Regions from separate parts of the Pseudoalteromonas sp. ABV4_021 genome, predicted to be linked through region 2. Evidence: predicted binding sites of a transcription regulator. Region 2 holds the regulator's gene; each other region holds the start of a gene.

Region 1 (11,162 bases), 920 kb from region 2:
ACATGTCGCGCCCAAGGAAAAAGCCGGTGGCTCTCTTCAGCATTATTAACCACGAACTGAAAGCCAGAATGCCATGCATCAAAATCAGGCGCTACATCTTTTGTATATTCAGGGTGAGTTTTCTCTAAACAAAGGCGCCAAATTTGCTTTATATCGTCATCCAATTCGTTATTTGCATTGGTGCACGAGCCAATATTGAGCTCGACCCGATCAGCATAGCCAATTTCACCAAGATTAAGCCGTTGCCAAATAAAGGCATCTTGATTCATTTCACATACCCTATGTGCTTTTTGGTTTTGCTCGTACGGCCCCACCTTTAATTCAACGACAGGATGAATAGTAATGTCTGCGGCAACGTGTGCCATATAGCCACACAGCCAAGCAAATGATTTCTCTTGTGCGTTTCCTTCAAGGGTCTTGCAATACGCAATAGCTGCTTTAATGACGTCTCCTGTACGCTCATAATGCATAAGATCAGCCCACTTATTTTGACGTTTTTTATCTAAACCCACCACCAAATAAGGGTAGTCTGGTGAAACACAGCCTAATTCCAAATACTTTTGGTTTTGACTTAAAATAAACTTGGCTTTTTTTGGTATGGCTAATTGGCTTAGTGATTTATTTTCGGTAGCGAAATTAACCGCTGTAATGTGTGCAAATGCACCCGGCATGGTTTAGTCCTTTAAATAATCAACCCAGATAGTATAAATAACTTAAAGTAGTGGACTAAATAGTCAAGGATTGTTGAGCTGAAACAAGCTATTTATGAAGTTTTGTAGTGGTTAAAAGTAGAGCTGTTTGACTAAATTTGAAATTGATAGTTTGATATTCTTACTTATTTAAAAGTTCGAAGTATCTGATTAGGGTGAGAAAAGAATGGTCGGCATAGCAGGATTTGAACCTGCGACCCCTGACACCCCATGACAGTGCGCTACCAAGCTGCGCTATATGCCGACATTGTTGCTAGTGTATTCTCGGATTTGTGTAAAAGCAACTAGTCTAAGTTTAACTGCGTGATAAATATACGATTTAATGAAAGTGTTTGCTTCTTTAGTCCGAAATAACGGGTCACATACGATTGTTATTGTTTTACCTAATCCATCGAATAAATTTGTTCTTCCTCTAAACAACGAGAGATATTTTTTCGCGGCTCACTATCAAGATTCATTAATGTAACAACTCGAAAAATAAACGTATTTAAAAACACGCCAGTTAACTCGCCTAAATGAGTATTCTTTTACTTAACAGCTTGGTTAAATTCGAACGCTGTATTCTGTCAGTTAACGTTACTACAAATATAAGCCAATTCTTACTAATCATTAATTATTTAAAATTATATCTGCAAAATGTTGTTTCATTATCTCTACTAATAAAGGTTGTGCTTTTGCGTTAGGGTGAATGCCATCGGGTAGCATAAGCTCGGGCTTGGTCACCACCGATTCAATAAAAAACGGAATGGTTGGTACAGATTTTTCATTTGCAACTTGCTTATAGGCGTTTTGAAATAGTGTTGCGTAGCGCTTGCCGAGGTTAGGGGTAATAGCTACCTCCATTAAAATGACGTTTGCGTTTGCAGCTATGCTTTTATCAATAATTTGGCGTAAGTTTTTCTTGAGTAATTTTACCGGATAGCCGCGTAAACCGTCGTTACCGCCTATTTCTACTAATACCCAGTTTGGCGAATGTTCTTCTAATAAAGCGGGAAGACGTTGCAATACACCACCACTGGTTTCGCCGCTAATACTTGCATTTATCAAACGGATAGGCGATTTTTCTTGGTTGTACGCATTTTGTAACAACTGAGGCCACGCTTGTTCTTGTTTTAAACCATAGCCTGCGCTTAAGCTGTCACCTAAGATAAGTAATTTAGTTAACTGATTTTTGTCGCTTTTACCATCACTGTGATCGGTGTTGGCGGTTGCCGTGTAACTAATAACAAGTAAGATAACGAATAAACTACGTAACAACATTGAGAGTCCTATGAATAAGCTTTCGCAAATGAATGTGATTCAGGTTAAAGATCTTGAAAAAACTGTCGCAACACTTGATGGCGACCTAACTATCCTCTCTGGCATCAGTTTTAATGTCAAGCCAGGCGAGTCAATTGCGATTGTCGGAGCATCGGGCTCAGGTAAATCTACCTTGCTTGCGCTACTTGCGGGCCTTGATAGCGTCACTCAAGGTGAAATATTTTTAGATGGCGAGCCATTACATAGTTTAGATGAAGAGCAGCGTGCAGCGGTACGCGCAAAGAGCGTCGGTTTTATTTTCCAATCGTTTATGTTGGTGCAAAGCCTAACAGCTCTTGAAAACGTAATGCTACCGGCGGAGCTCGCAGGTGAAACAAACGCTGAAGAAAAAGCCAAAGAACTGCTTGAAAAAGTTGGGCTTTCACACCGTTTACATCATTTTCCGTCACAACTATCGGGCGGTGAGCAGCAGCGCGTTGCGATCGCGCGCGCCTACATTGGCGAACCGAAAGTGCTGTTTGCAGATGAACCATCGGCTAACCTAGATAGTAAAAATGGTCGCATCATTGAAGAGCTTTTATTTGACTTAAATAAAGTCGCCGGCACAACTTTAGTGTTGGTTACGCACGATGAACACCTTGCTGAAAAGTGCCAACGCACACTTCATATAGACTCGGGCCAATTAATCGATGACCGTATCGGAGTACAGGCTGATGTGGGCTAAATTAGCGTTTAAATTATTTCGCCAAGAGTTAAAACGAGGCGAACTCAATATTATATTACTTGCGATTGCGCTTGCCGTGATGACGGTAATGACATTGTCATCCATCACCGACCGCATCGGCCTTTCTATCAATCAAAAAAGCAGCGAATTTATTGCCGCTGACCGTGGTTTGCAAAGTAACCACAAATTGCCACAAGAATTCCTTACAAAAGCGATTGATGACGGCCTGAAAACGGCCACTTGGTATGGCTTTGATAGCATGCTTTTTGCCAACGATGAAATGCAAATTGCGTACATTAAGGCAACTGACGAAGGCTACCCACTAAAAGGCCAACTAAAACTTAAAGACAGCTTTGAAGGAGCTGAGTATGTTACCGATGCACATCCAGCGCCTGGCAATATATGGTTGTCTGATACGGTTTTTTACAGCTTAAATATTGAAGTTGGAGACGTGGTTGAAATTGGTGAAGCCAATTTCATTGCAGAAAAAATTCTTGCTGAAGAGCCAGATGCACCATTTGCGATTTTTTCGAGTTCGCGTCGGGTGTTAATGAATATCGCTGATGTTGAAAAAACACAAGTGATCCAACCGGGCAGTCGCGTTTCTTATCGTTATTTATATGCCGGCACCGAGCAGCAACTTAATGATTATTACGCTTGGCTCAAACCGCAATTACTTGAAAATCAACGTTGGTATGGCGTAAAAGACCGTCAAGGTCCGGTATCTGATTCTGTAAACCGAGCAGAGCGCTTTTTATTACTGGCAGGTTTGCTGGGCATTATGCTTGCGGCGGTAGCAATTGCTGTGTCTGCAAGGCGCTACTGTGAGCGTCAGTACGACCCCGTTGCAATGATGAAAACACTCGGCGGTTCGCGCACGACGATTCGTAATATCTACATTGTGCATTTACTGTTAGTGACAGTGTTTTCGGTCATTATTGGTTTGTTGCTTGGTTTTATTTTACAAGTTATCGCAATCGATGTGCTGAGTGAAAAAATGGGTAAAGCCCTGCCGCCAGCATCACTTTGGCCGCTTGGACTCGCCACCTTTACCGGTTTGGTCTGCGCCGTTATGTTCTCGCTAAAACCGTTAATGGACTTATTTGATATTCTACCAATGCGGGTGTTGCGCCGTAATTTAGGGGATTCCCTTAAAGTATCAAAACTGCATTTGTTACTTGCAACACTTACCGTGTTTGGCTTGATGTGCTTATTTAGTCGCAGTGTTGTGATTGCGGGCATTATGTTTGTGTCGTGTGCGCTTTTAGCAGGTATGTTATTTGGTTTAAGCCGACTATTGTTTACCTCCTCACGTAAATTGGGATTAAAGCCAAGTAATAGCTGGTCTTTGGCAATTGCGTCGTTACAAAAACGCGCTAACGCCAATGCGGTGCAAGTAATTAGCTTTGCACTTGCAATCAAGCTCATTTTATTTTTAGTAGTGATGAAAAACGATCTAATTGCCGATTGGCAATCGCAACTACCTGAAAACGCGCCAAATGGCTTTTTGGTAAATATTAGCGAATATGAACGCAGTGATATCGCAAATTTCTTAGCCGAAAACAACATTCAGCAAACCGATTTTTATGCGGTGGTGCGTGGTCGCGTAAATAGCATTAACGGTGAGCAAGTAGCACGGTCAGTATCGGCGCAAGAAAATGAAAAACGCGATGAAGAAGCGCGCTCGGGTGTCGGTCGTGAGCTTAATTTAACATGGCGCGATACTTTACCAAAACACAATGAAATTGTTGAAGGCGAGTGGTTAAATCCCGATGCCAACGAGCTTTCCATGGAGCAATCTATGGCTGAACGGTTGGGTGTGAAAATTGGCGATGAGCTTGAGTTTTTAATTGGCTCGCAGCGTTTTAGTGCCAAAATTACCAGTTTGCGCGAGGTGAATTGGTCTACCATGCAGCCCAACTTCTTTATTATTTTAAGCCCTAAAGTGCTATCGCAGTTTCCAGCAACGTATATTTCTGCCATTAGCACGCCACAAGAGTCAAAACGAGCCTTACAGCAGCTCGTGCGTAATCACCCTAGCGTGAGCATTATTGATGTAGATTCAATGATAAAACAGGTGCGTTCAACTATCGACCAAGTGGCAACGGCAATTAGTTTTGTACTGATAATTGTGGTGATTTGCGGTGCGTTAGTATTGGTGTCGCAAGTGCAGGCAAGTTTGCACGACCGCATGCAAGAAGTGGTGATATTACGAACCCTTGGTGCTAAAGCCAAGCTCATTAAAAACGCAGTGCTTTACGAATTTGTATTGCTTGGTTTATTTGCCGGCATTGCCGCAGCACTGTTTAGCGATATTGCATTGCTTGTTGTGCAGTACCGTATGTTTGAGCAAGTTGGTAATTTGCATCCAACAATGTGGCTTTACGGGCCTGTAGTTGGGGCATTATTCGTAGCAGTGCTTGGTTACAGTTTAGTGGCAAAAACGCTGCGAAAAAACACCCAAGGACTTGTTAGGGCACTATAAAAAAGTGGGCGTTATCGCCCACCTAATATATTCTCAAGGGCAGGTTTTAAATGTGGGAAATGAAATTTAAAATCTGCGTCTTGCAACGCTTTTGGTTTAACCGCTTGACCAAATATCAGTAAATCAGCCATCTCACCAAACATTAATCGCAATACAAATTCAGGCATTCTAAAAAAGTTAGGCTTTTCTAACGTTTCACTCAAACTTTCGGAGAATTGATTATTCGAAACTGGATTAGGCGCCGTTGCGTTAAACACGCCGTTTAGCGATTCGTTTTCGATTAAAAACAAAATAATGTTTACCATGTCGTTAATGTGGATCCACGACATTTGCTGTTTACCATCAGCAATAGGGCCGCCTAAGCAAAACTGAAATGGCGGCACCATCTTTTTCAGTGCACCACCGTGTTTTGCAAGCACCACACCGGTGCGCAAAATACACACGCGGGTTTTATCCGATTGCGCTTTTTTGGCAAGCGTTTCCCACTGTTTGCAAAGGTAATGACTGTATTCATCAAAGGGTTGGTTATGCTGTTCATCAACCGGCTCAGTTTGCCTGCCATAATAGCCAATAGCACTGCCCGATATAAAAGTATGTGGTGGGTTATCTGCTGCGTTAATTTTGTCGGTGATTTGCTCAGTAATGTGCCAGCGGCTAGATTCAATTTTTTGTTTTTGCGCTTTGCTCCAGCGCTTATCGGCTATTGGTTCGCCGGCAAGGTTAATCACAATATCAAGCTGGTTAAAGTCAATATCCTCGAGGGTTTCAAACGCATTTACATGGTGCCCCAAAATGGTAAACGCTTTCTCTTTTTTGCGGGTTAGCACCATTAACTTATGATGGTTTGCTAAGTGCTTACACAAGTGTGCCCCAATTAGGCCTGTGGCCCCAGTGATTAAAATATTCATAGATAAATCAAATAGCTTCCTATTTGCCACGCTTATAATGTAGCATAGCGCTAATTAGAACAAAGTGATAATACGAACTAAGGATAGCTATGGTTCAGCCTAATTTTACTGGTGCCAGTAAAAGTTTATTGATTTTTGCGGCTTTAATCGTTGTTTTAGCCGGCTTGAAATTAGCAAGCGCAATTGTCGTTCCGTTTTTACTCTCCGTATTTATTGCCATTATTTGTAGTCCGCTGATTAATTTAATGGGGCGTTATCGTGTACCCAAAGGCGCAGCAATTACACTGGTTATTTTACTGATAATGTTAATTGTGGTCAGTCTGGCAGGGCTTGTTGGTCAATCGGTTAATGGCTTTTCACAAAATGTTCCCGTGTATAAAGAGCAATTACAAACCGAGTTCTCAGGCTTATTAACCATGTTGGCTGAGTATAATATTTTGATCGATAAAGATCGCATTATGTCGTTTTTAGACCCCGGTAAACTTATCGACCTTGCTGCTAATACGCTCGCGGGCGTTGGTGGCGTAATGGCTGACTTGTTTTTAATTATTCTAACCGTTGTATTTATGCTCGTTGAAGCGCCTTATATCGGTAAAAAAGTGCATTTAGCCCTTGATGATCCCGATATGAAGCAAAAACAAATCGACCTATTTTTAGACTCGGTTAATTCGTATCTCGCTATCAAAACACTGGTTAGTTTAGCGACCGGTGTTTTGGTTACGGTAATGCTTTGGGCATTTGGCATCGACTACTTTATTTTGTGGGGCGTGCTGGCGTTTTTCTTAAATTATATTCCTAATATCGGTTCGATCATTGCGGCAATTCCGGCGGTATTACTGGCTGTTGTACTGCAAGGACCTGGCGTTGCAGGTTTAATTGGCATTGGTTACATGGCAATTAACACCGTAATGGGCAATATGATTGAGCCACGCTTTATGGGTAAAGGCTTAGGCTTATCACCACTTGTCGTGTTTTTATCATTATTGTTTTGGGGCTGGTTACTTGGCACTGTAGGCATGTTACTTTCCGTACCGCTTACCATGGTTGTGAAAATTGCCCTTGAAAACAGTGAGGAAGGGCGCTGGCTTGCAATGTTATTAAGTGGCGAAGAGCAAATTAATGAAGAACTAGAAAGCTAATTTGTAGTTAAATAGATAAAAGGGTTAGCACGTGGCTAACCCTTTTTTTGTTTGCAGGTATTTAAAAAGTGGCGATAAACCGGGTTGTCGCTCATGGTTTTTTTCATCGCTAAATACATCGGGCGCGATAAACCAAGCGCACCTAATGGAATTGACTTAATTAATCCTTGGCTTTCATAAGGGGTTACTAACCAATCTGGTAAAGCTGCAACACCCATACCGGCGCTTACAAGCTGAAAAATAAGCAAGCCTTGATCGACAGTTTTTAAGGTGCCATCGAAACGCGCATTTTGAATAAAGTGCTTAAAGATATCTTGTCTTTCGCGTGGAATAGGATACGAAATAATCGTTTCGTCTTTTAAATCAAGCGCGGTTACATACGCTTTTTTAGCTAGCGGATGATCTGGGCTGACAATTAGCTTTAACTTAAAATCAAATAAATGTGCGAACTCAAGGCGTTCTGTTTCACGAATATCAGATGTAAGTACTAAATCCAACTCATCGTTTAGTAGCTCCGGAATGGCGTCGTAGCTAAAGCCTCGCTCGTAATCTACCTTAATATCCGGCCAAAAGTTGTTAAATTCTTTAATTGTTGGCAATAACCAATGAAAACACGCATGGCATTCAACGCTTAAACGCAATTGCGAGATAGGTTGGTTTAAGCTTTCTTTTAATCTGCACTTGGTTGCTTCCACTTTTGGCAGTACATCATTTGCAAGCTCTAACAACAACATACCTTGTGGGGTAAAGCGTACGGGGTGTGTTTTACGCTCAAACAACTGACAATCGAGTTTGTTTTCTAAATCTTTGATTTGGTGAGATAAAGCAGATTGGGTTAGAAAAAGCTCTCGTGCGGTATTAACCAAAGACCCTGTCTCTTTAAGGGTTGCGATGGTTTTAAGGTGTTTTACATCAATCATCTTTAGGAATACTCATATTAAACTTGAACGACCGTGAGAGAGATTTGATACTAGCTGTTTATTTTTCATGTTTCAATGTTGATTTGTACATATCGTCGTCATTTTAATAATAAATTTCTATTTTATATATATGTATAGGTTATGATAGCGCTGTCAATTTGTGTTTGGTTTCTATGTAAAATTTTGATTTTGTTTTTTGTATTAATTTATTTCAAGTTAAATTGGAAAAACTTGCGATTTTGTTGAATTAAATTTACCACTAATATTTAGCCATCTAAACGTCTTAAATAAAAAGGATATCAAGATGGCAATTACAATTCACAACTTAGGTTTTCCACGTATCGGGAAAAAGCGCGAACTTAAAAAGGCGGTTGAGGCCTATTGGCGAAATGAGAGTTCACTCACAGAATTGCAAGAGCAAGGACAGGCAATTCGCAAAGACAATTGGCAATTACAGCAAAGCCAAGGTGTTGAGTTGTTGCCGGTAGGGGATTTTGCATGGTACGACCATGTACTTAGTACCTCTTTGTTGTTTGGTGTTGTACCAAAACGCCATCAAAGTAGCATTGGGCAAATTGATCTAGATACTTTATTTCGAATTGGTCGTGGTAAGGCGCCATCAGGCTGTGCTTGTGCAGCCAGTGAAATGACCAAGTGGTTTAATACCAACTATCACTACATCGTACCTGAACTGACTGAGAATCAATCATTTGAAATTAGCTTTACCGAGCTATTTGATCAGGTAAAAGAAGCGCAAGCGCTTGGTTATCAGGTGAAACCTGTATTGGTTGGTCCGGTAACTTATTTGCATTTGGCAAAAACTGTCGGCGAATTTGATAAGTTAGCCCTGTTGCCACGTCTACTGACAGCGTATCAACAGGTCTTAGGTAAATTAGCTGACTTAGGTGTTGAATGGGTGCAAATAGATGAACCTATTTTAGCGTTAGAACTTACGACGGAATACCGTTTAGCGCTTACAACAAGTTTTAATAAATTGCATGGACAAGGTGTAAAGCTGCTGCTGGCAACGTATTTTGGTTCAGTAGAAAACTACCTTGATGATATTACAGCGTACCCAGTCGACGGCGTGCATTTTGATTTGGTTGCCGAAGCGCAAGATATAGAGAAGATTAACGAGCGCATAGCTAAAGATAAAGTATTGTCTTTAGGTGTTATAAACGGCCGTAATATTTGGAAAACGGATCTTGAAACGGTTTACAACCAAATACAACCGATCGTTTCATCACGTGAGCATGCTTGGTTAGCACCTTCGTGTTCGTTGTTGCATACGCCTGTTGATTTAGCCTTAGAAACAACGCTTGATAGTGAAATTAAATCCTGGCTTGCCTTTGCAAAACAAAAAGGCCACGAATTATCGTTATTGAAGCAGGCCTTGCTATCGGGGGATGTAACTTCAATTATTGACTATTCAGCACCAGTGAAAGCGCGTGCGAAATCGCCTCGTGTAAACGATGCCGCAGTGAAGTTACGCGTTGATAGCCTAACCAAGCAAGATGGTGAGCGTACGAGCCCTTTTGCTAAACGTCAGTTGGTTCAAAAGCAAGCGCTTGGTTTACCTATTTTACCAACGACTACTATTGGCTCTTTCCCGCAAACAACGGCTATCCGTGAAGCGCGTCGCGATTTTAAAGTCGGTAATATTAGCGAAGCCGATTACACGGCTCAAATGCAAAATGAAATTTCTTATGCCGTTGCACAGCAAGAAGCTGTGGACCTTGATGTGTTAGTTCACGGCGAAGCAGAGCGTAATGATATGGTGGAGTATTTTGGCGAGCTGCTCGAAGGCTTTGCCTTTACCCAATTTGGCTGGGTGCAATCGTATGGCTCGCGCTGTGTTAAGCCACCGATTATTTGGGGCGATATTAGCCGTAAACACCCAATGACGGTTAACTGGACCGAATATGCACAATCACTCACTAATAAACAGATGAAAGGCATGTTAACAGGCCCTGTGACGATTTTGTTTTGGTCGTTTATCCGCGATGATCTTGATAAACCAACAATTGCCAATCAAATCGCGCTGGCACTGCGCGACGAAGTGGTTGATTTAGAAAAAGCGGGCATAAACATTATTCAAATTGATGAACCTGCATTTCGTGAAGGCTTGCCGTTAAAAGCATCAAAGTGGCAAGACTATTTAAACTGGGCGGCGTATGCGTTTCGTGTATCGGCATCTGGCGTAAGCGACAGCACGCAAATTCACACCCATATGTGTTATGCAGAATTTAACGATATTATTGCGGCGATTGCCGATATGGATGCAGATGTCATTACCATTGAAACGTCGCGTTCAAATATGGAATTACTTAACGCATTTGAAGATTTTGATTATCCCAACGAAATTGGCCCTGGCGTTTACGATATTCACAGTCCGAATATTCCAGAGGTAACGTGGATTAAACAGTTGATGAAAGAGGCTGCGAAAAAAGTGCCGGTGGAGCGCCTTTGGGTAAACCCTGATTGCGGTTTAAAAACTCGTGGCTGGCAAGAAACCCAAGCAGCACTTAAAAACATGGTAACCGCAGCAAAAGAGCTCAGACAAGAGCTCGCATAAGTCACGTTTGATATGCAGGAAAATTGAGTTTGGTTTAACTCAGTTTTCCTGTGGTTAAAAAGGTAAACGCTTGTTTTGCAGGCATAGGTTTTGCCACCAAAAAGCCTTGACCATATTGGCATTTAGTTTGTTTCAGTACATCAAGCTGGGTTTGTGTTTCAATTCCTTCAGCTACCACGTCAAATTCAAGGGCGCTGGCAAGCGTTAAAATAGCATCAACCAATGGGTGGTTTTCGCCGCAGTTAAGGTTATCAATAAAGCTTTTATCAATTTTTAAAATATGAATAGGTAATTGATGCAAATAACCGAGTGCTGAATATCCGGTACCAAAGTCATCTAAACACAGTTTTACGCCACAGGTTTTCAGCTTTTCAATAATTTCAGTTGCAAGGGAAAGATTTTCAATTAGCCCCGATTCAGTAATTTCAATGCATAAACTAC
Region 2 (11,162 bases):
GAGCAAAATGCTTATGCAGTACTTAAAAACGGCAATTCAATCATAATTCCATGGGACGGATTAAAGTGGGCTCGTCCATACATTTCACATTCACGCCAAGGAAAGCCGCCTGAAACAACTTCAGATATACTCTATCCAGGGGCGTTCGTTTGGCTGCAGCAAAATGAAGATGGTCAATATAAACTATCTCAAATGCCCGACGTGAGCAGTGCAATAGTGTCTCTTAACCCTCAAACCGGTGCAATTGAGTCACTTGTTGGTGGTTATAGCTTCGAGTTATCGCAATACAACCGCGCAACCCAAGCAAAACGTCAAGTGGGTTCAAACATTAAGCCATTCCTTTATTCCGCTGCAATTGAGCATGGCTACTCGCTAGGCTCAATAATTAACGATGCACCAATAAACAGTTGGAACTCTGCGCAACGCATCGCATGGCGCCCAGAAAACAGCCCTGCTAATTATGATGGGCCAATCCGTGTTCGCCGTGCTTTAGCACAATCAAAGAACGTTGTTGCTGTTCGCTTGCTTAGAGGCATTGGTGCACGCAATACGGTAGACCACTTATTGAAATTTGGCTTTTCACCTGAAGACATTAAACCACATGAGGCACTTTCACTCGGTGCTGCTTCGTTAACACCTTTAGAAGTGGCGCGTGGTATGGCAACGTTTGCCAATGGCGGACATTTAATTGAGCCATATTTTATTGACCGTATTGAAGATTCCGAAGGCAACATCGTATATAAATCTCAACCGTTAGTAGTTTGCAATCAGTGTAGCGCAGAAGAAGTGCGTGATAGCTTTCATTACGCGCCTCGCGTAATTAGCGAACAAAATGCCTTTTTAATTGCCGACGCGATGAACACTGCAATCTATGGAGAACCAGGCTGGCTTGGCACTGGTTGGCGTGCAAAAGATTTAAAACGTAACGACTTATCAGGTAAAACCGGTACTACAAACGATATTGTAGACACTTGGTTCTCAGGATTTAACAGCCAAGTAATTACCACTGTATGGGTCGGCTTTGATGATGCCGGCAAACGTTTAGGTAGAGTAAGTTACAACAATAATTTAAGTCGCAATCAATTTGCTGGCGGTGAATCAGGTGCACGAACGGCGCAGCCTGCATGGCTTGATTATATGCGTGAAGCACTAAGAGGTATGCCTAGCGCACCTATTGAACAACCTGAAGGGCTCGTCTCTGTAAGAATCGACCGTAAATCAGGGTTACTAACTAAAAAAACTGATAACTCGTCACGATTTGAGTATTTTATTAAGGGCACAGCACCAACGCAGTATACTCAGCAAGAAGTGCAGAATTTATTTGACCCTTATACAACAACGACTGATTCAGGAAAAACAACTGAAGAGCTATTTTAACGGTATCAATTCATTTATATATATCAGTTTATATAAATTAAAAAAGCCGCTAACAGTGTTAGCGGCTTTTTAATATTAATTACCCTGAGTTAAGGTTAATTACTCTGATAGCTTATGGCAAAGCCAATATAAATCAGAATGCACTCCCGCAGCGGTAACTTCGCGTCCTGCTCCAGGTCCTTGAATAATCAATGCGTTGACAGCATACCAAACACTATTAATAACAAAAATGTTATCGCCCGGAGTTAATGTCGCTACCGCAGCTGACGGAGCAACAGCTTTTAACCCCACTTTTGCCGTAATAGGTGAGGTTGTGGTATCAAGTTCAGCTACATACCTAAGTGTTTTACCTTCTCTTTGTGCATCGAGAGCGAGCTCTTCCACAAATGTATCAAGTAACTCACGTTTTGCTAATGCATCTTGCCAAGACCCTTCGGCAAGCTCATTTGGCATCCACGCCGATAACTCAATGTCGTCTAGTTCAAGTGATAAACCAAGCTCTCTCGCCAAAATAAGTAATTTTCTTTGTACGTCACGGCCAGAAAGATCTTCACGCGGATCAGGCTCAGTAAAGCCCAGCTCTCGCGCTTGCTCAACTAAATCTGAGAACTTTTTATCGAGCGAATAATTTGCCCCTAACCAAGACAATGTGCCCGAGAACACACCACTAATTTTAGTGATTTTATCGCCTGAGTTTTGCAGGTCTTTTAAAGCAAAATTAATTGGTAAACCGGCGCCTACACTTGTGTTGTAACGCCACAATAAATTTTTCTCTGTCTGCAAGCGGCGTAAATTTTCATACCAATTTAGCTCTGCGGTGCCCGCATATTTATTTGCTGAAATAATATGACAATCGTGCAACGCAAATTCAGGGTATAACTTACTAAACGCTTCACTTGCCGTGATATCAATTACCACTTTATGACCATAATCAAGCTCTTTAATAAACTCGATAATCTGCTCAGGTGACGACGCTTTTGCATTATTTTTGAAGTTTGCACTGGCTGTTGCTAGCTCTATACCCTGACCATTTAACAAACTCGTACTTGAGCGCAATAAGCCTACTAACTTAACTGGTAACAAGGTATTTAGACGCGCTAACTGGTCATTGAGCTGTGACAAAAAGACTTCACCAACATTTCCAACACCCGCCACAATCACAGCTAATTCTTGTTTAGCGGTGATCAATTCTTCATGTAATAATGACAGCGTATCGCTTTCAAGCAACTGGTCGCCAAGTAAAATAGCAAAGCCATTTTGACTCCACGCATCACGTAATGTCATGCTTTGCTTCTCTAATAATGCTTTTGCACTTTCAAGTAACTGCGATTCACTGCCGGCCTCGCTCACGATTGCCACACCAGAAACATTCGATTCAATAAGCACCGCATCTTGTAAATAATATGACGCAACTTGCTCGCCAAACTGACTTGGTACAAGCAGTAACGTATTTCCCTCTACCTCAAGCGGCTGAAGCGGATGCTGCAGAATAATGCTTAACTCTCGAATGCTATCTTTATTGTTATGAGTAAGTTGAAATACATCAACACTGGCTAGTGTCGTTAGAAAACGTTTTGCTTTCGCTTGTTCGTTAGCAACCACTTGCGTGCCATCACTATGGCTATCGTAGCTACTGCGAACGACTAACTTAATATCGCTGTCTTTTAATGGTGTCAGCGTTTTAGCGTGCAATACAGGGTTACCTAATCGCGCGAGTTGCTGCGCTTGCTGCTGGCTAATTTTATTGTATTTAACCGCCTTTTCTACTTTACGTGGGTCAGTACTGTAAACGCCTTGAGTATCAGTCCAAATTGTAACACTGCTGGCATTGATATATTTACCAAGCAAAGTCGCACTGTAATCGCTACCATTACGGCCTAGCGTCACCGTGTTACCCACTTCATCACTTGCGATAAACCCTGTCACTACATTAAGTTGGTCGCTCTTTAATGCCTGACAGCGTGCAGTATTTTCTTGATGCTTAAGGTTATTTTGTGCAACAACAAATAGCTCTCGGCTATCAAAGTGAGTCGCAGCAACCCCTTGCTTATTTAAATAATGCGCAAGTAAACGGGCAGACCACAGCTCACCGTGAGCAAGCAACCACGCCTGCTCTAACTCAGCACAGCCAGCACGTTGAGAGATTGCGTTAATATCGTCAATAAAGTGAGCATACACTTCACTTTTATCACCCAGTAATTCAGAAATTAGTGCGCATTGGTGATCTTTTAGTAACGCAATTACCTCACCAACACCTTTATGATCTTGATTGTGATAACACGACCACAAGCGCACAAGCGTGTCGGTCGTTTTACCTGCAGCAGATACAACAATGGCATCGCCATACGCTAGTTGCTGACAAATATTGGCAACTGCATGGTAGCGCTTAGCACTGCTTAGGCTTGACCCACCAAATTTATATACTTGTTTTGTCATTTAAATAATCACCACAATGCAGGTCGTGCAGCGCAGCATTGAGTGCTTTTTTCTCCACCAGCAGCGACATCTTTGTTAATTGTTTTTGCAAATGCTTGTTCGAGATCTGCGATTAAATCTTCAACATCTTCAATACCAACAGAGATACGAATTAACGTATCGTTCACGCCCGCTTTAATTCGCGCTTCAGGCGCCATGCCGGCGTGTGTCATAGTAGCCGGGTGACAAATTAAGCTCTCTACGCCACCAAGTGATTCAGCGAGGCTGAACTGCTCTACACTCGTTAAAAATTTAGCCGTATCTTCAATTGTGCCTTTAATACTAAAGCTCACCATGCCACCAAAACCTTTTTGCTGTGCTTTTGCTAAGTCATGTTGTGGATGACTTTCAAGGCCTGGGTAATAAACTTTCTCTACATGCTCACAGGTCTCTAAGTAACGTGCGATGGCAAATGCGTTTTCTTGGTGCTGTTTAATGCGCACATTTAAAGTACGAATACCACGCAGCGTTAAATACGCATCAAATGGCGTACCTGTAATGCCAATATTATTTGCCCACCAAGCGAGCTCTTCGCCTAACTCAACAGTGCGTGTGATAACCACGCCACCAACAACATCTGAGTGGCCATTGATGTATTTTGTAGTTGAGTGGATCACAATATCTACGCCAAATGAAATTGGGTTTTGTAATGCTGGAGATAAAAACGTGTTGTCAGCTCCCACTAACGCCCCTACCGAGTGAGAAACTTCCACGACTTTGGCAATATCAGTTAAACGTAAAACTGGGTTACTTGGCGTTTCAATCCACACTAGCTTAGGTTTAATGGCTTTAATCTGCTCATAGCAAGACGCTTGTGTAAAGTCGACAACCGCTACCTTTAATAAACCGCGTTTTTCAAGGCTTGTGAATAAACGGTAACTGCCACCATAGCAATCATGAGGAATTAAAATGGTATCTTCTGGCGTTAAAATTTGTGTGCACAAGTGAACAGCAGCCATACCTGTTGCAGTTACAATCCCCTTTTCACCACCTTCTAGCTTAGCAAGCGTATCAGCCAAAATATCGCGATTAGGATTGCCACTACGGCCATAATCATAGTCACGCTTTTTATCAAAATCGGCGAACGAATAAGTCGTCGATAAATATAATGGTGGAACAACCGCACCATGGTGTTTATCTGCGGTAATGCCATTGCGAACAGCAAGGGTTGTTTGTTTGTTCTGCTTCATAACTCTGCCACTTAGATGTTTAGACGTCTAAAAGGTTAAACCACTAAACAGTGGAAGTCAAAACTTTTACACGTCTATATAGCCAAATAAATGATATTTGACTATATATTTTAAAACGATAAAATTTTGCCTCTTAATATGCAGGCTATCGTCAAAATTAAATCGTAACAGATATAGGCTAGTACACTTTATGGCAACTGAATGGAACGGTGAATATATTCACCCATATGCAGAACACGGTAAAAAATCAGAACAAGTGAAAAAAATTACCGTATCTATCCCACTTAACGTATTGAAAGTACTGACAGACGAGCGCACTCGTAGACAAGTAAATAACTTACGTCATGCAACTAATAGCGAACTACTGTGTGAAGCATTTTTGCATGCGTTTACAGGTCAGCCATTGCCTGACGATGAAGATCTAAGAAAAGATAACCCTGAGCATATTCCACAAAGGGTAAAAGAAATTCTTGCTGAACGCGGCTTACCGGTTCCAGAGCTTGAAGATGAATAAAAAAAACCTCAGCATTTGCTGAGGTTTTTTTTGCTTTTAACCCAGTTAAAGCATGTAGTTTTCTGGCATTTCGATTTGTGCAACACCCGACTCAACTGCTGCTTCTGCAACCGCACGCGCTACACGTGGAAGCAAACGCGGGTCCATAGGTTTAGGAATAATATAATCTTTACCAAATTCAAGATTTGATTCACCAGACGCAGACAATACCTCTTGCGGTACCGGCTCTTTAGCAATTTCGCGAATCGCATTTACCGCCGCAATTTTCATTTCGTCATTGATCGCTGTTGCGCGCACATCAAGCGCACCACGGAAAATAAATGGGAAGCATAATACGTTGTTAACTTGGTTAGGGTAATCTGAACGACCTGTAGCCATAATTAAATCATTGCGCGCAGCATTGGCTACTTCAGGCTTAATTTCAGGATCAGGGTTAGAACACGCAAATACCACAGGCTTATCTGCCATTAATTTTAGATCTTCAGGAGCCAATAAGTCAGGGCCAGAAACTCCCACAAATACGTCTGCTTCTTCAATAACATCTTGTAAGGTGCGCTTATCTGTATTATTCGCAAACAACATTTTGTATTCATTTAGGTCATCACGGCGCGTATGAATAACCCCTTTTCTATCAAGCATATAAATGTGCTCACGTTGTGCACCACATTTAATTAACAGCTCCATACATGCAATTGCTGCTGCACCTGCACCTAAACATACAATTAATGCATCTTTTAGCTTTTTACCTTGAATCTCTAGCGCATTCAACATGCCTGCCGCGGTTACAATTGCGGTACCGTGTTGGTCATCATGGAATACTGGCACACTACAACGTTCAATAAGCGCTTTTTCAATTTCAAAACACTCTGGCGCTTTAATATCTTCCAGGTTAATACCACCAAAAGTATCTGCAATATTTTCTACAGTATTAATAAAGTCTTCGGTAGTACGGTGCTTAACTTCAATATCAATTGAATCTAAACCAGCAAAACGCTTAAATAATAACGCCTTACCTTCCATAACAGGTTTTGATGCAAGCGGCCCTAAATTACCTAAACCTAAAATTGCAGTACCGTTTGAGATAACAGCGACCATATTACCCTTTGCAGTATATTTGTATGCATTGTTCGGATCTGCTGCGATCTCACGAACCGGTTCAGCAACACCAGGGCTATACGCTAATGCAAGATCATTAACTGTCTCTGCTGGTTTGGTTAATTCGATGCTGATTTTTCCAGGAACGGGTTCAGAATGGTATTGTAGCGCTTTTTCTCTTATGTCAGACATGCGTGCCTTATCCTACGATGTTAAAAGTGAGAGATACTGGTTTAATAGTACGGCATTTAGAGTAAATAGAAGTTAAATGCGGTTATATCTTAACCTAAGACCATAGTTGAATTTACAACAATAGGCTTGTGGATATTTTCTGCTAAATCATTACCAGATTGAAGTTAATTCAGATCCGACCAGATTCACAACCATCTATTTTTTACACTCGACAGCTACTATTTTGCCAACAGATAGTAAAAATAATGAATATTGAAGCTATCTATAATCCAGTATATAGCCATCTATTTAGAATAAAAAGACATAGAAAAACCATATCACATGACAAAAATTCATATTAAATTTTAGGCACAAAAAAAGCACCCTTAGGTGCTTTTTTGAAAGAACTAAAATAGCTCTTATTTTTTGCTTGAAAGCGCGCCAAAACGCTTGTTGAAGCGATCAACACGACCACCTGTATCAAGCACTTTTTGCTTACCAGTGTAGAACGGGTGACACTCTGAACAAACATCTAAGTGGATGTCTTTACAAAGAGTTGAACGCGTTTCGAATTTGTTACCACAAGAACAAGTAGCATTGATTGCTTCGTACTTAGGGTGGATACCTTCTTTCATAGTAAACCTCTAATTAGGCCGCATCGCTCTCCAAACCCGAAGTCTGGCACCATACGTTGTTAAACAAAAATATATAGGGCGCGAATTCTAGCCAACTAACATGCCAATAGCAAGATCTTTAACCATCTTCAGATAAATTTTGTTTAACACTAGCCGCAAACACAATGCCATGATTTAATTTCCACAAATACGCTCTAAAAATAAAAGTAGAATGACTACGCCTGTTGTTGCAGAAATAGCCTTAAATGTGCCGCTTTACCGTAACTTTGATTATCTCGTTGAACCTCAGTTTCAAACTAATATTGCCGTGGGTTGTCGTGTTGCAGTTCAGTTTGGTCGTCAGCAACTTGTCGGCATTGTTGTTGCGTTAAAATCAAATAGTGAATTTCTCGACAAATTAAAACCTATCTCACGTTTAATTGATAACAACGCGATTATTGATCGCCATATGATTAGCTTTATCGAATTTGCGAGTCATTATTATCAAAACCCGCTTGGTGAGTGCTACCAAGTTGCACTACCAACTCTGTTAAATAAAGGCGAAGCAATTGATAAGTCTGCGGTGCCTATCATTAAACTGGCCGATGAAAATGCATCAGTGAATGGTAAAAAACAGCGCCAACTAATCGAGCATTTAGTTGATTCGGGCAGTACGCCAGTTACCGAGTTAAGCGCACTCGGATTCAGTAGTGCGACCGTTAAATCACTGCTGGAAAAAGCAATTATTGAGAAAACGGTTGAATACAATCGTGATTGGCAATCAAAACCTCTCGCAATCGGCGATAAACCCAAACTTAAGCGTGAACAAGCCATTGCACTTGCAGCAATTAATCAAGCTACAGGCTATAGCTGTTATTTGCTTGAAGGTGTAACTGGCAGCGGTAAAACAGAAGTTTATCTGCAAGCTCTGGAAAAGCCATTGCAACAAGGTAAACAAGCATTAGTACTGGTACCCGAAATCGGCTTAACGCCACAAACCGTTAACCGCTTTCGTAGGCGTTTTCCTAATGTACCTATTATGCTTTGGCATTCAGCAATGACGGATAATGAACGTCTATCAACTTGGCGTGCAGCACAAACTCAAAGCGCTGCCATTGTAATTGGCACCCGCTCAAGTGTGTTTTTACCATTCGCCAAACTCGCGATGATTATTGTTGATGAAGAGCACGACTTATCATTTAAACAGCAAGATTCATTGCGCTACCACGCCCGTGATTTAGCTTGCTTTCGTGCTGCTAAACTAGCTATTCCACTCATTTTAGGCAGCGCAACGCCCTCACTAGAAAGCGTGCAAAATGCCATCAACAAAAAATACCAACTACTTACATTAACAGAGCGAGCGCAAACACAAAGCGATAATCAGTATGTGCTACTTGATATGCGAGGACAGCATCAGCAGTCTGGTCTTGCACTTGCAACGCTTGATTACATCAAAAAAGAGCTTACTAAAGGTAAGCAAGTTATGGTGTTTTTAAATCGTAGAGGTTTTTCACCCAGTCTTATTTGCCACGAGTGTGGCTGGTTAAGTCAATGCCAACGCTGTAGCGCCAATGCCACCTATCATAAACATATTCGCAATTTAATTTGCCATCATTGCGGCGCGCAAGAGCATGTTCCCACACAATGTCCAAGTTGCGGTAGTACGCAAATTATCCCCGCAGGACAAGGCACAGAACAAGTTGCTGAGTTTTTAGCGGAAAGCTTTCCCGACACCCCAATCACCCGAGTTGACCGCGATTCAACGCGTAAAAAAGGCAGTTTAGAAAGCGCACTGCACGACATAAACAAAGGCGAACCGCGCATTTTAATTGGCACGCAAATGCTTGCTAAAGGACATCATTTTAGTGAGGTATCGTTAGTCGTCATTATGGATGTAGATAGCGGACTCTACTCTTACGATTTTCGCGCTACAGAGCACCTAGCCCAATTAATTACCCAAGTTTCAGGTCGCGCAGGGCGTAGCGGTGAAGCCGGCACAGTATTGCTCCAAACGCATTTTCCAGAACACCCTCTATTACAAGACTTAATCAATAATGGCTACCAAGACTTCTCCCGTTATGCGTTGCGTGAACGTGAAGAAACCTTGCTACCACCCTACACGAGTCTTGCAATCATTCGTTGCGAATCGCACAAGCTAAACGACATCAATAATTTTTTATACGACCTTATTCCAGAACAACTGCCTTCTGGTATACAATTGCTCGGACCTGTTCCTGCAGCACTTGAGCGCATTGCAGGCAAATACCGCTACCAGCTCCATATTCTAGGTAATGAGCGCAAAAAATTGCACTTATACCTACATCAACTTGTTAGCTACATAAGTCAAAGTAAGCTAGCAACAAAGGTCCGCTGGAGTATCGATATCGACCCAGTTTCAATGGCATAAGAAAATAGTAAACAATGGCCCAAAGAGATTACGTAAATAAAAAACGTGCCCCTAAAAAAACAGCCCCAAACAAACGTCCTTTTCCTGTTGCTGCGTTAGTAGTCGCGGTTGTTTTAGTGTCGGCTGGTATTTATGGCTTGTACTTTATTACCACCAATAGTGATGTAAAAGCATCGCAGCAAAAAGTTGCCAAAGAACAAACAAAAGCACCTAAGCCTAAACCTAAAAAACCCGATTTCATTGAAGAAATTGAAAATGCTAACATTGAGGTTGAAGTTACAGAACAAGAGCAAAAAGGCCCCTACTATATGCAATGTGCATCACTGCGTAATCGTGATGATGCGGAAGCGTTAAAAGCACAAATTGCATTTAAAACCGGCCTCATTGCCGATGTAGACCGTACAGAAGGCAAAAATGGTGTATGGTATCGCGTAAAAATAGAACCGTTTGCCACCAAGCGCCTTGCCGAAAGTGCCAACAACCAGATTAAACGTGCGCGCATTTCTCGCTGTCGCATTTATTTAATGCCTAAGTAACACAACTAACACAAATTTAAGCTTGGTAGCTTTGTTTTGCTACCAAGTTCCCTCGCCAAGCCTTGAAATCCTTTGTTTACTCCCCATATCAATAACAATTGAAATTAACAGATTAAACCTAAGGTTTATTTATGACTACGATAGTTTCTGTGCGCCGCGAAGGCAAAGTAGTGATTGGCGGTGATGGCCAAGTTTCACTGGGCAACACAGTAATGAAAGGCAACGCAAAAAAAGTGCGTCGTCTTTATAACGGCAAAGTACTTGCCGGATTTGCGGGCGGTACAGCCGACGCTTTTACACTATTTGAACGTTTTGAAACCAAACTCGAAATGCATCAGGGCCACTTAACCAAAGCGGCTGTTGAAATGGCCAAAGATTGGCGAACCGACCGCGCATTAAGAAAACTCGAAGCGCTACTAGCCGTCGCAGATGAAACTGCATCACTGATTATCACAGGTAACGGCGATGTAGTGCAGCCTGAGCATGATCTAATCGCTATTGGCAGTGGCGGCAACTTCGCCCAGGCATCAGCAACTGCATTACTTGAAAACACCGACTTAAGTGCACGCGAAATTGTAGAAAAAAGCCTAAAAATTGCAGGCGATATCTGCGTTTTCACTAATAACTTCCAAACCATTGAAGAGCTGGGGTAATTAAATATGTCTGCAATGACACCAAGAGAAATTGTACATGAGTTAGACCAGCACATCATTGGTCAAAACAAAGCTAAAAAAGCCGTTGCGATTGCCCTTCGTAACCGCTGGCGTCGTATGCAACTTGACG
Region 3 (11,162 bases), 290 kb from region 2:
GCTTTGGCACAGGCGGCGTGTAATTTACAAAATCAATTGGTGCGCTATTAGCACGAGCTGCGGCAAGTGTAACTGGTTTTGAGCGTGGGCGTTTACGCGCTTGTTGCTCACGCACTTTTTCATACTCAGCAGTCGTTTTTGCTAAAAACTCGGGCTTTTGTGTTTTACTTAACAAGCTTGACGCCACACCAACTGCACGCGAAGCGTTATTAACATACACCACGCCTTTGTCATATTCCGGTTCAATTTTAACCGCAGTATGCGCTTTTGATGTGGTTGCACCACCAATTAATAAAGGAATATCAAACCCTTGGCGCGTCATTTCTTTTGCCACATGCACCATTTCATCAAGCGATGGCGTAATCAGGCCAGAAAGACCAATAATATCGACTTTCTCTTCAATGGCAGTGCGCAATATAGTTTCCGCAGGTACCATTACCCCAAGGTCGATCACTTCGTAGTTATTACATTGCAACACAACACCCACAATGTTTTTACCAATGTCGTGTACATCACCTTTCACGGTAGCCATTAGGATTTTACCGTTGGTAGCGCCTTCTTCTTTTTCCGCTTCAATATATGGGTCAAGGTAGGCAACTGCGCGCTTCATCACCCGCGCCGATTTAACAACCTGTGGTAAGAACATTTTACCAGCACCAAACAGGTCACCGACGACGTTCATACCATCCATTAATGGACCTTCAATTACTTGAATTGGTTTATCAGCTTGTTGGCGAGCTTCTTCGGTATCTTCGTCAATAAATTCCGTAATACCTTTAACAAGGGCATGCTCTAAACGTTTTGCAACAGGCCAGCTGCGCCATTCTAAATCTTCTTTTTTCGCTTCAACGCCTTGCCCTGAGTATTTAGGTGCAAGTTCAACTAAGCGCTCACCCGCTTCAGGGTCGGTATTTAATACTACGTCTTCAACTGCATCGCGCAGCTCTTTTGGAATATCATCATAAACTGCAAGCTGACCCGCATTTACGATACCCATGTCCATTCCCGCTTTAATGGCGTGATATAAAAATACCGAGTGAATGGCTTCACGCACCGGGTTATTACCACGGAATGAGAAAGATACGTTTGATACACCGCCCGACACTTTACAGTGCGGTAAGTTTTGTTTAATGCGGCGTGTGCCTTCAATAAACTCAACAGCATAGTTGTCGTGTTCTTCAATACCCGTGGCTACCGCAAAAATATTCGGGTCAAAAATAATATCTTCTGGTGGAAAACCTAATTGGTCGACTAGAATACGGTACGAACGCTGACAGATTTCAAACTTACGGTCGGCCGTTTCGGCTTGCCCTGTTTCATCAAACGCCATAACAACCGCAGCTGCACCAAAACGCTTAATGATTTTAGCTTGCTTAATAAATGGCTCTTCACCTTCTTTAAGTGAAATTGAGTTAACAATTGCTTTACCTTGAATGCACTTCAAGCCTGCTTCAATTACCTCCCACTTCGATGAGTCGACCATAATTGGTACACGAGAGATATCTGGCTCTGACGCAATTAGATTTAAAAAGCGTACCATTGCCGCTTTTGAGTCCAACATGGCTTCATCCATGTTGATATCAATAATTTGCGCGCCGTTCTCTACTTGCTCACGGGCAACTTCCAGTGCGGTTTCGTAATCTTCTTCTAGGATTAAACGTTTGAAACGGGCTGAACCCGTAACATTGGTACGTTCACCAACATTGGTAAATACTGCTGTACTGCTTGTCATGTTTGCTCCTAGTTTAAATTACAGGCTTCAAGGCCAGCTAAACGCATGCGCACTTCAATTTCAGGTAATTGGCGCGGTGCTACATTTTTTGTGCCTTGATACATCGCATTAATATGCTCAGGCGTGGTGCCACAACAGCCACCGACAATATTAATAAAGCCTGACTCTGCCCAATCAATAATCTCTTTTGCCATTTCATCAGCTTCTAAATCGTATTCACCAAATTCGTTCGGTAAGCCTGCGTTAGGGTGAACCGACACAAAGGTTTCACACACACGCGATAACTCTTCTACATATTGGCGCAATAAATCTGGCCCAAGGGCACAATTAAGGCCAATTGAAATAGGTTTAATATGACGAATAGAATTGTAGAATGCCTCAGTTGTTTGGCCTGATAAAGTTCGGCCTGAAGCATCAGTAATGGTGCCTGAAATCATTACAGGCAAGGTAACACCTGCGCGCTCAAACGCTTCTTCTACTGCAAAAGCCGCTGCTTTTGAATTAAGCGTATCGAAAATAGTCTCAATCAGAATTAAATCCGCGCCACCTTCAATCAATGCCAGTGTTGATTCAATATAGGCTTCAACAAGAGCATCAAAGGTAATGTTTCTAAAACCAGGATCGTTTACATCTGGCGAAATAGAACAGGTTTTTGATGTTGGACCAAGCACACCTGCAACATAACGCGGTTTTGTTGGGTCTTGTGCTTCAAATTCATCACACACTTTACGCGCCAGTTTTGCCGATTCAAGATTGATTTCACGGCTTAAGCTGGCCATTTCATAGTCTTCCATTGAAATGGTGGTCGCGTTAAAGGTATTGGTTTCAATAATATCAGCGCCTGCCGCAAGGTATTCACGATGAATTTGTTCAATGATCTGTGGCTGGGTTAAACTGAGTAAGTCATTATTGCCCTTAACTAACACATGCCAATTTGCAAAGCGGTCACCGCGGTAATCTTCTTCTTCCAGTTTGTATTTCTGGATCATGGTGCCCATTGCACCATCAAGAATATGAATACGCGCTTTTAATGCAGTGGTTAACTGCTGTGATTTATTCGGCATAGTTGTTAGTCCTTACGTCTTGGCTGACTAAATTAATATCGTATGGCGTGGTTTGATAAACGTAGTAGTTTAACCAATTTGAAAATAATAAAAAGGCGTGGCTCTGCCAAGTTTTACTTGGTTTGGCGCTGGCATCATCATTAGGAAAATAATTATTTGGCTTAGGTGCATTTTCTGCTTTTTCTAGGTCGCGTAGGTACTCTTTGTTCAAAGTATCTGCATCGTATTCTGGGTGACCAGTTAAATACACCTGCGAACCGGATTTATTCTTAATTAAAAACGCACCGACCTCTGGCGAACCTGCAACCACCTCAAGCTGGCTGTGGTTTGCAATATCAGCTTCATTAATATGGCCATAGCGCGAATGTGGCACTAAGAATTCATCGTCAAAACCGCGTGTTAACGCTGCATGTTCAAAGTAACGTTGATGTTTAAACACACCGCAAAGCTTTTTCGCTTTAAGTTTGCGCTTCAATCCATAGTGATGAAATAGCCCTGCATGAGCAGCCCAGCACGAAAACAAGGTAGAAGTAACATGTTGCTCAGCCCAGTCGAAAATCTCTTTCAGCTCTTGCCAATAAGCCACATCACTATATTCTAGGTGTGCCAATGGCGCACCAGTCACAATCATGGCATCGTAGTTTTCGTTTTTAACTTCTGAGAAATACTTATAGAACATATCAAGGTGTTGCTCAGAGGTATTTTTGCTACGGTGAGTATCTAAACGCAGCAACTCCACATTTACCTGAAGCGGCGAATTAGCCAGCAAACGAATAAACTGCACTTCAGTCTCAACCTTGTTTGGCATCAGGTTTAAAATGGCTAATCGCATTGGGCGGATCTCTTGTGTTTGCGCACGGCTTTGTGGCATTACAAACACATTTTCTTGCCTTAATGTATTAATGGCGGGCAATTGATCGCGCACTGTGATTGGCATCATTGTATCCTTATTACTATGGTAAATTGGGTTTAACCTGACGCTAATTATGAACGGATAGCCGGAAATATCAAGCTCCAGATGTTTAGATGTCCATTTAAGATTAAAGTGAAAAATACGCCAACCGTACTCCTACCGACAAATCCACCTCTCATTTCATAATAAGTGCTTTGTAAAAGTCACCATTACGCTCCCATCGTTTAAATCAACTTTTAACTAATGCTTTTGATTTTAATAATTTTTTACATTTTTCGAATAACAAGTGTTGCGACAAATAAAAAACAGCATTAGGATCGAATAAAAATCAATATCATTTACATTATAATGAGCTTTTTAGCAATTATCCCAATCTGGCTTGGATGCCTAGCCTGTTATTTAGGCAGTGAAAAACAACTACTGCTCAGTAAACCAATGAATAAATCTATTGCCAATTTTTTATTAGTTATTGGCTATTTTATTGGTGTTGCCATTTTCTCGCTGTCTTTTGCGCTTGCATCTTCGCTACTGGCGGCCTTTGTCGCATTAATGCTTGCGCTGGTAAGCCACACAATTTTAAGCACTTATACAAAAAACATTTGGCGTTTCAATGCACCCGTTGTGGTATCACTATTCGTTTTAGCGGGGGTGAGCTATGTGGCCTAAAACGTTAATTGGCTTCTTTTTTGGTCTTTTGTTATCAATCTCAATCGTGCTCAATTTAAATTTGATTTTGCCATTAGCGGAAGACGTTAGGCTTATTTCAGGCTTGGTGTTGGCATTCCCTATTTGGGCGGGCGTACTGGTGTGGAGTTACGCATTTGAAAAAGCACGCAAAGCCGCCAAAAACATTAGCTTTGTTCTTATCCCCTCTTGCTTACTCAACGTTATTCTTTTGATGAGTCAATAATAATGAATAATAAAACTCTGAAATCATTAACTAATGCACATGCATGGATAGGTCTTGTTATATCTATCGTGTTATTCATTGTATTTTTTGCCGGTTCAATTAGCTTATTTCGCGAAAATATTGTGGCATGGGAAAAACTACCAATACATGCAAATCAAACGGTCTCCACAAACTCTCAAAACGTAAGTTACGATAACGCAATTGCGACCATTAATAAGCAATATGATGTATATGTCGACCACAGGTTTTATTTATTACCGCCAACCGAACATTCACCGTATATAGAAGCTTACTTTGCAAAAAACATTGAAGGTACCGACCCAAAAACAGGAGAAGATCATAGCGATGTGCATATTATGCTTGATGCACAGAGCGGCGAAATTATTGGTAATGCCGATACCATGGATTTCGGTAACTTCGTTTACCAACTTCATTACAATTTAGGCCTTGGCCGCATTGGCTTATATTTTGTTGGGATCATTACCCTGTTCTTTTTTGTTGCGGTGCTTAGCGGGTTACTTATTCATTGGCGCAAGCTTTTCAAAAACTTCTTTCAATACCGTAAAGATGGCAATAAAGACAAGTGGTTAGACGCGCATAATATTATTGGCACCATGGGACTGCCGTTTCATGTGATGTATGCCTTCACCGGATTAGTTTTTAATTTAGTGATTGTCTACCAAATTTCTTATGCCCTTGTGTTGTACCAAGGCGACCAACAAAAGCTACTCGCGGCAGCAGGATTTAACGAACCCCATATTGATATCATCGACAACAAAATGACGATGAACGGCATCGACAGATTGCGTGCAATGGCAGAAAAAGACATGGATAACGCAATCATTGACCGCATTATGATTGAGCACTTTGGCGATGAAAGCGCCGTCGCGATTTTTACAGGGCAAAAGCAAGACAGATTTGCCACTGAAACCGCAGTACATTACCAACTAAGTAATCAACAACAAATCTATCTTACTAAAGACAACTACGATAATGCCGTGCGCAGTGGTTTAGGTGTAATTGCCCGTTTGCACTTTGGCGATTTTGCTGGCTACGGTTTACGGTTAGCTTTCTTTTTGCTCGGCTTAGCAACCTGTTATGTAATTTTAACCGGCAATTTAATGTGGCTAGAAAAACGTGCAAAACAGCGTAATCAAAGTCAGCGCTCTCTTAATTTTGTCACGCGAATGACAAGCGGTGGCTTTATTGGCTTTATCTTTGCCATTGCTGTGGGCTTTAGTGCTGCACGAATAATACCAATTGAGATAACAACGCGTGCTGAGATTATCGAAAACAGCGTATTTGCGTCATTTTTGCTGATGTTAGTTCTTGCTCAATTAATCAAACATAACGCGAAATTCAATCAATATTCATTGCAACTGAGCGGCGCAATATTTGCCCTTGCTGTCATACTAGATTGGGTTTTACTGCCTAGCGCAACGGCGCAACAACTAGCAGAACACAAATTTGATGTTGTGATTACGCAAAGCATCTTATTGCTGCTCAGTGGTATTTGCTTTTTTGCAGCAAAACAAGTAGTGAAAAAAGCCGCGTTTAAAAGCACTCAAACACAACCAAGTGTTACTGAATTAACTACTCAATAAATTATTCACACAACTACATACTAAAAAGGACGATATGTTTACTGTTAAACGTAGAACCAATGCTGTAACGGCTGCAGTAAAATATGCACTAGCGACCAGCTTGATTGTTTCACCATTAACTATGGCTGAAGACGACAATGATATTGAAAAGATTATTGTTACTGGCCAAAAAATTGACCGCACTTTGCAAGAAACACCTGCCAGTGTAGCCGTAATCACCAACAAAGTACTGGAAGAGCAAAAGCTAAATAACCTTTACGATGCTCTATCTGTTGTGCCTAATGTGACTGGCGAAGTTGGCGTAGGTGGCTTTACAATTCGTGGTATCGACTCTTTTAATGTATCTGGTGGTGGTAACAGCTTTTTAACCAGCGTTTATGTTGACGGTGCGCCATTACCAATGCGAGAGATTCAACAAGGCGGTTTTTCTACTTGGGATGTAAGCCAAGTGGAAGTATTACGCGGCCCGCAATCGACACTACAAGGTCGCAACGCCCTTGCTGGTGCAATTGTTGTGAATACCTACGACCCAGCATATGAATACAGCGCTAAAGGGCGCGTGATATTAGGTGAAAATGGGCAACAAGAATTAGCGATCGCCGCTGGTGGTAGCTTAATTGATGATGTATTAGCGTTTCGCTTTACCGCCGAAGATAGAGACTATGACGGCGTTATTGAAAATATTGCGCGCAACAACGAAAACTCTGACTTTTCAAACTCAAACCTGTATCGCTTTAAACTACTATTTGAACCGATTGAAGATTTTTCAGCGATTTTAAGTTACAGCAAGTCTGAAACAGAAATGGGCGTTGTATGGACAGACGCGCACCCAAGTTACGCTAACGATTACCGAAAAGTAAACTTTAATGACCCAACATGGGAATTTACCGATTCAGACTTAGTGGTATTAAATCTAGATTACTACATTAACGATATTTGGTCGGCAACAGCAATCACAACTTATTCAGATATGCAGTATGGTTACGAATGGGATGGTGATGCATCGCCATTACCGATTGCACAACTGCACGATAAACGTTCTGACGAGACCTTAACCCAAGAGCTAAAACTGACGTTTGAATACGATAATTTAAAAGGGATTATTGGCACGTATTATTCAAATTTAGAAGTAAAAGATAAAGCGATTGGTAATCGTAGTGCCAGCTTTAGTCAACTTGGCGTGCCAACGTTGCTGGTAGCTGCACCAGAAAATGGCGGGTTAGGTTTACCACAGGCGGTTGCCGATCAGGTATTAGCGCTTTACGCACCTGTTGACCCTGTACTGCTAGATACCTATTCAAATTTATATCGTGAAATTACCAACACTGCTGTTTTTGTTGATTTTACTTACAGTATAAATGACCAATTTGATGTGTTTGCTGGCATTCGCTGGGACCAAGAAAAACAAGCCAATGCGACTGAGCAAGCCTATGGCATTGGCAATGCACACTTGCTACCAAACCCAAGCGATTATGCGGCAAACCCGATGTTTGCCCAACTTGTAGCTGGTATTAATGCGAAGCTGCTTAATATGGCAAGTCAAGCGTCACAAAATGAGCCTTTAACGTCAAAAACATTTAACGAAGTGCTGCCGAAGTTAGGCGCAAGTTACCACCTAACCGATAACATCACCACCAGCTTTACCTACCAACAAGGTTACCGCTCTGGTGGTGTCGGCACCAACTCAGCACGAGCCACACTCTTTACCTACGACCCTGAATTTACCGATAACTACGAGCTTTCACTGCGCTCAACTTGGCTAGACGGCACTTTAGTGACGAATGCCAATGTGTTCTATCTAGATTGGCAAGATCAACAGGTTAGCGTGCAGCTGTCGGGCAATCAATACGACAGAGAAACCACAAATGCTGGTAAGTCGACGGTGCAAGGGTTTGAGTTTGAACTATTCTACTACCCAACGAATAACTTAACGCTAACTGCAGGCTTTGGCCGTGCTAAAACCGAGTTTGAAGAGTTTTTAGTTGCTATTCCAGGCGAACCGACGCTTGATTTAAAAGGTCAGCCATTTGCGGATTCACCTGAATGGACGGCAAACTTAGCCGCAAGTTACCACACTGATTTTGGTTTATATCTATCTGCTGATGCAAACTACCAAGACAGCGCGTTAGCCGATACCATGTATCAAAATAGTAATGAAATGAAAAACCTGTGGGGCGAAAACTATGTGCCGCAAAATGACGCGCGTACGTTAATAAATGCGCGTATTGGTTATCAGTGGGAAAATTACGATATTCAACTATCGGCGAAAAACCTAACGGATAAAGTGTATGACGCACGTGGTGCGCGCACCAACAATAAAACCCTTGGCCAACCTCGCCAATTAAGTTTAAGTTTTACTGCTAGCTTTTAAGCGCGTGTAACTATCTTGCAGGGGAAGTGATTAACACTTCCCTTTTTTACATTAAGTGTTTAACTAATAGTGGTTTACCACGGCTAATTTGATTTGCTTGCGCTAAAAACAACTCAGCGGTGGCCATAGCATCAGTAAGTGCATTATGACAACTGTATTCGGGCAAACGATAGCGCTCGCGACAACTGCTTAAGGTTAAGCTATCTTGCGCAATTACATGCCCTTGGCGAGCAAGGCGTTTATGTTCAATATTCATAGTATCGAGTATTGCTAAAGGCTTGTGCAATAAACCCGCTTTATTAAACGCGATACGTAAAAATCCCCAATCAAGCTGTTGGTTATGAAATATTAATACTTTATCGTCAAGTAGCTCATTTAACGCTTTAAGCGCCTCATTTAACGGTACACCTGCCGCAATCGTTGTATTATCAATGCCGTGAAACACAGGGCTTTGATTTAAATTATTCACCTGATTATTAATAAAGTGCTGACATTGACCAATTTGAATACGTTGATGACTAATTGGCACCCACGCAATCGAGACAATTTCATCTTGTTTTGCATTAAGCCCGGTTAACTCTAAATCAATAACTAAATAGTCCATCTTAAAACAGTTACTTTTTAATATGTCATTGTCTTTTTCGGGTAACACAAAAAAGCGCTTAATTGATTCAAGTATTCCCATCATAAACTGCCTCTAGCAAACTTAAAGGCGGCCGCTTGCTGTGCTTGTTTAATTAAATAAAACGCCTCTTTTAATTGGTGGCGTTCAAGTGAGGTTAAATCTTCTGGGTCGATACAATTAGCCGGTAACCCTTTTTGCTGTAACTGTACGTTTAAACGCAGCTGCGTAAGGTAGCGCCAACAATCTTTTAAATCATAGATATCTTTTTTACTCACTTGCTGTTGTTTAGACAACGCACTTAAGCGCTCTAAGGTATTAGCAGCGGTAACATTATGATGCAGCGCATAAAGGCGCACAATATCATTAATAATTGCCACACCACGCTTTTTTAAATCAATATACGTATGTTTTTGCTTATCTTTTTCTAGTTTAAACTGATTAAATAAACCGATAGGCACCGAGTTAGTATTAATATCCGTTGCCATTGAGGCAAAAAATATCTGATTTTTAGTAGTCGCTAATATGCCTTTACTAAATGCTTCGAACAAACTTTCAGAGCCATCAACAAAACGAATATCAAAAAAGATTTTGCAGTTTAAAATAGCCTGCGGCGATGGGCTTTTAATCCATGAACCAAATTGGTTTAACCATGCAGAAAGCCCCATACGGCATGCATCACGACTTGCCATAATACCACCAGGGCATTCTTTAATACCGCACGCAATTAGGTTGTCACAAACAAACTCGCCTAACGCTTTAAAGTAATCTAGCTCCGTTTGCGACAGGTTGTCTGGCAGCAATAAACCGTTATCTTGGTCTGAATGTAATGTTTGCTCTTCACGTGCTTGCGAACCAAAGCAGATCCAACTAAACGGCGTTGGCGCTGTGCCATTTTGCGTTTGAAATAATTGAATTAAACGCGTCGTCATGGCATCGGTGATACCGCTAAGTAATTTACCAATTAAGCTAGTATCTTCTACTTTGTCTGAAAATCCTCGCAATAACTCGGGCACTTCCAGTGCATAGCGCTTAATATCAGCGACACTTTCGGCTTTATAAATACGGCCAATAAGTTGTACTGGGTCAGATTTTTGCTGGCGCAACAAATCGGTTGCAGTGATCATACCCAAGGGTTGATGTGATTCATCAAGCACAGGTAAATGATGAATATTTTGCTTTAGCATTAAATGAAATGCAGAGAATACACGGTTGTGCTCAAACACATGCTTTGGCTTTGTGGTCATAATGGTTGCAACCACATCGTTCGGGCTACGTCCTTCTGCGAGTACGCGATTACGTAAATCGCGGTCGGTAATTACTCCCACCAGCTTGGTATTTTCAGTGATCATAAGCGATGAAACACCAAATTGACTCATGGTTTTGGCGGCATCGCTAATTTTAGTTTCAGGGCCCGCTGTCACGGCACCTTGCTTCATAATTTCACTTATGCGTTTGCTCGACCAATCATCGCTGCGTTTTTTATAATTCACACTGAGTAGGCGATTAGCATGAGCACGCACAAAATGCTGTGCAAATGCTTTATAGTGTTCGCGCAGATAATCCCAATGAGTTTGGCTGAGCAGATATACAATGCCTTCGTTTTGCACTTCTAATCGATTACTAATAGGCTCGCCAGTTAATAGCGATGGGTAGCCAAAATAATCGCCTTCAGATAAACGCGCAACCACTTCACCACTGCTATCTAAAATATCATACAAGCCAGAGCGAATTAAAAACAAGCAGGGTGCATTTGAGTTTAGCCATTGGTTTTGATTTTCTGGTGTTAAATAAACCGCTTCAAGGCTTTTAATAAAGTACTCAGTGGCACTGGATTCTAGATCACTAAACGGTGCTTGCGCTTTAACAAAACGTGCTACTTCATTAAGCTCAAATGCCATGGTTACTCTCCTTAACTGTGTACAGCCTGAAAAAGGTGCGCTTGC

Evidence for each region. Region 2 encodes MetJ, which represses methionine synthesis genes. Its sites were predicted from a motif close to TAGACGTCTAGACGTCTA; they were not measured.
Region 1: the regulator MetJ is predicted to act here: its motif matches at 8,414-8,431, upstream of metE (5-methyltetrahydropteroyltriglutamate--homocysteine S-methyltransferase).
Region 3: the regulator MetJ is predicted to act here: its motif matches at 3,812-3,829, upstream of ACXAFE_RS11120 (homoserine O-succinyltransferase).

The regions. Positions count from the first base shown of each region.
Region 1 is NZ_JBSWVB010000001.1:1,753,115-1,764,276, reverse strand. It holds gene ACXAFE_RS08295 (zinc dependent phospholipase C family protein) at 1-671, opposite strand, end outside; tRNA gene ACXAFE_RS08290 (tRNA-Pro) at 878-954, opposite strand; gene ACXAFE_RS08285 (arylesterase) at 1,320-1,970, opposite strand; gene ACXAFE_RS08280 (ABC transporter ATP-binding protein) at 1,981-2,694, shown strand; gene ACXAFE_RS08275 (ABC transporter permease) at 2,684-5,179, shown strand; gene ACXAFE_RS08270 (TIGR01777 family oxidoreductase) at 5,191-6,087, opposite strand; gene ACXAFE_RS08265 (AI-2E family transporter) at 6,177-7,226, shown strand; gene ACXAFE_RS08260 (LysR family transcriptional regulator) at 7,262-8,146, opposite strand; gene metE (5-methyltetrahydropteroyltriglutamate--homocysteine S-methyltransferase) at 8,451-10,721, shown strand; gene ACXAFE_RS08250 (GGDEF domain-containing protein) at 10,756-11,162, opposite strand, start outside.
Region 2 is NZ_JBSWVB010000001.1:2,677,429-2,688,590, forward strand. It holds gene ACXAFE_RS12435 (penicillin-binding protein 1A) at 1-1,377, shown strand, start outside; gene metL (bifunctional aspartate kinase/homoserine dehydrogenase II) at 1,477-3,813, opposite strand; gene metB (cystathionine gamma-synthase) at 3,822-5,042, opposite strand; gene metJ (met regulon transcriptional regulator MetJ) at 5,233-5,556, shown strand; gene ACXAFE_RS12455 (malic enzyme-like NAD(P)-binding protein) at 5,602-6,843, opposite strand; gene rpmE (50S ribosomal protein L31) at 7,242-7,457, opposite strand; gene priA (primosomal protein N') at 7,669-9,843, shown strand; gene ACXAFE_RS12470 (SPOR domain-containing protein) at 9,858-10,379, shown strand; gene hslV (ATP-dependent protease subunit HslV) at 10,511-11,032, shown strand; gene hslU (HslU--HslV peptidase ATPase subunit) at 11,039-11,162, shown strand, end outside.
Region 3 is NZ_JBSWVB010000001.1:2,391,260-2,402,421, forward strand. It holds gene metH (methionine synthase) at 1-1,732, opposite strand, end outside; gene ACXAFE_RS11115 (homocysteine S-methyltransferase family protein) at 1,741-2,796, opposite strand; gene ACXAFE_RS11120 (homoserine O-succinyltransferase) at 2,786-3,733, opposite strand; gene ACXAFE_RS11125 (hypothetical protein) at 4,145-4,375, shown strand; gene ACXAFE_RS11130 (hypothetical protein) at 4,365-4,619, shown strand; gene ACXAFE_RS11135 (PepSY-associated TM helix domain-containing protein) at 4,622-6,223, shown strand; gene ACXAFE_RS11140 (TonB-dependent receptor) at 6,258-8,594, shown strand; gene ACXAFE_RS11145 (3'-5' exonuclease) at 8,641-9,279, opposite strand; gene ACXAFE_RS11150 (putative nucleotidyltransferase substrate binding domain-containing protein) at 9,279-11,117, opposite strand.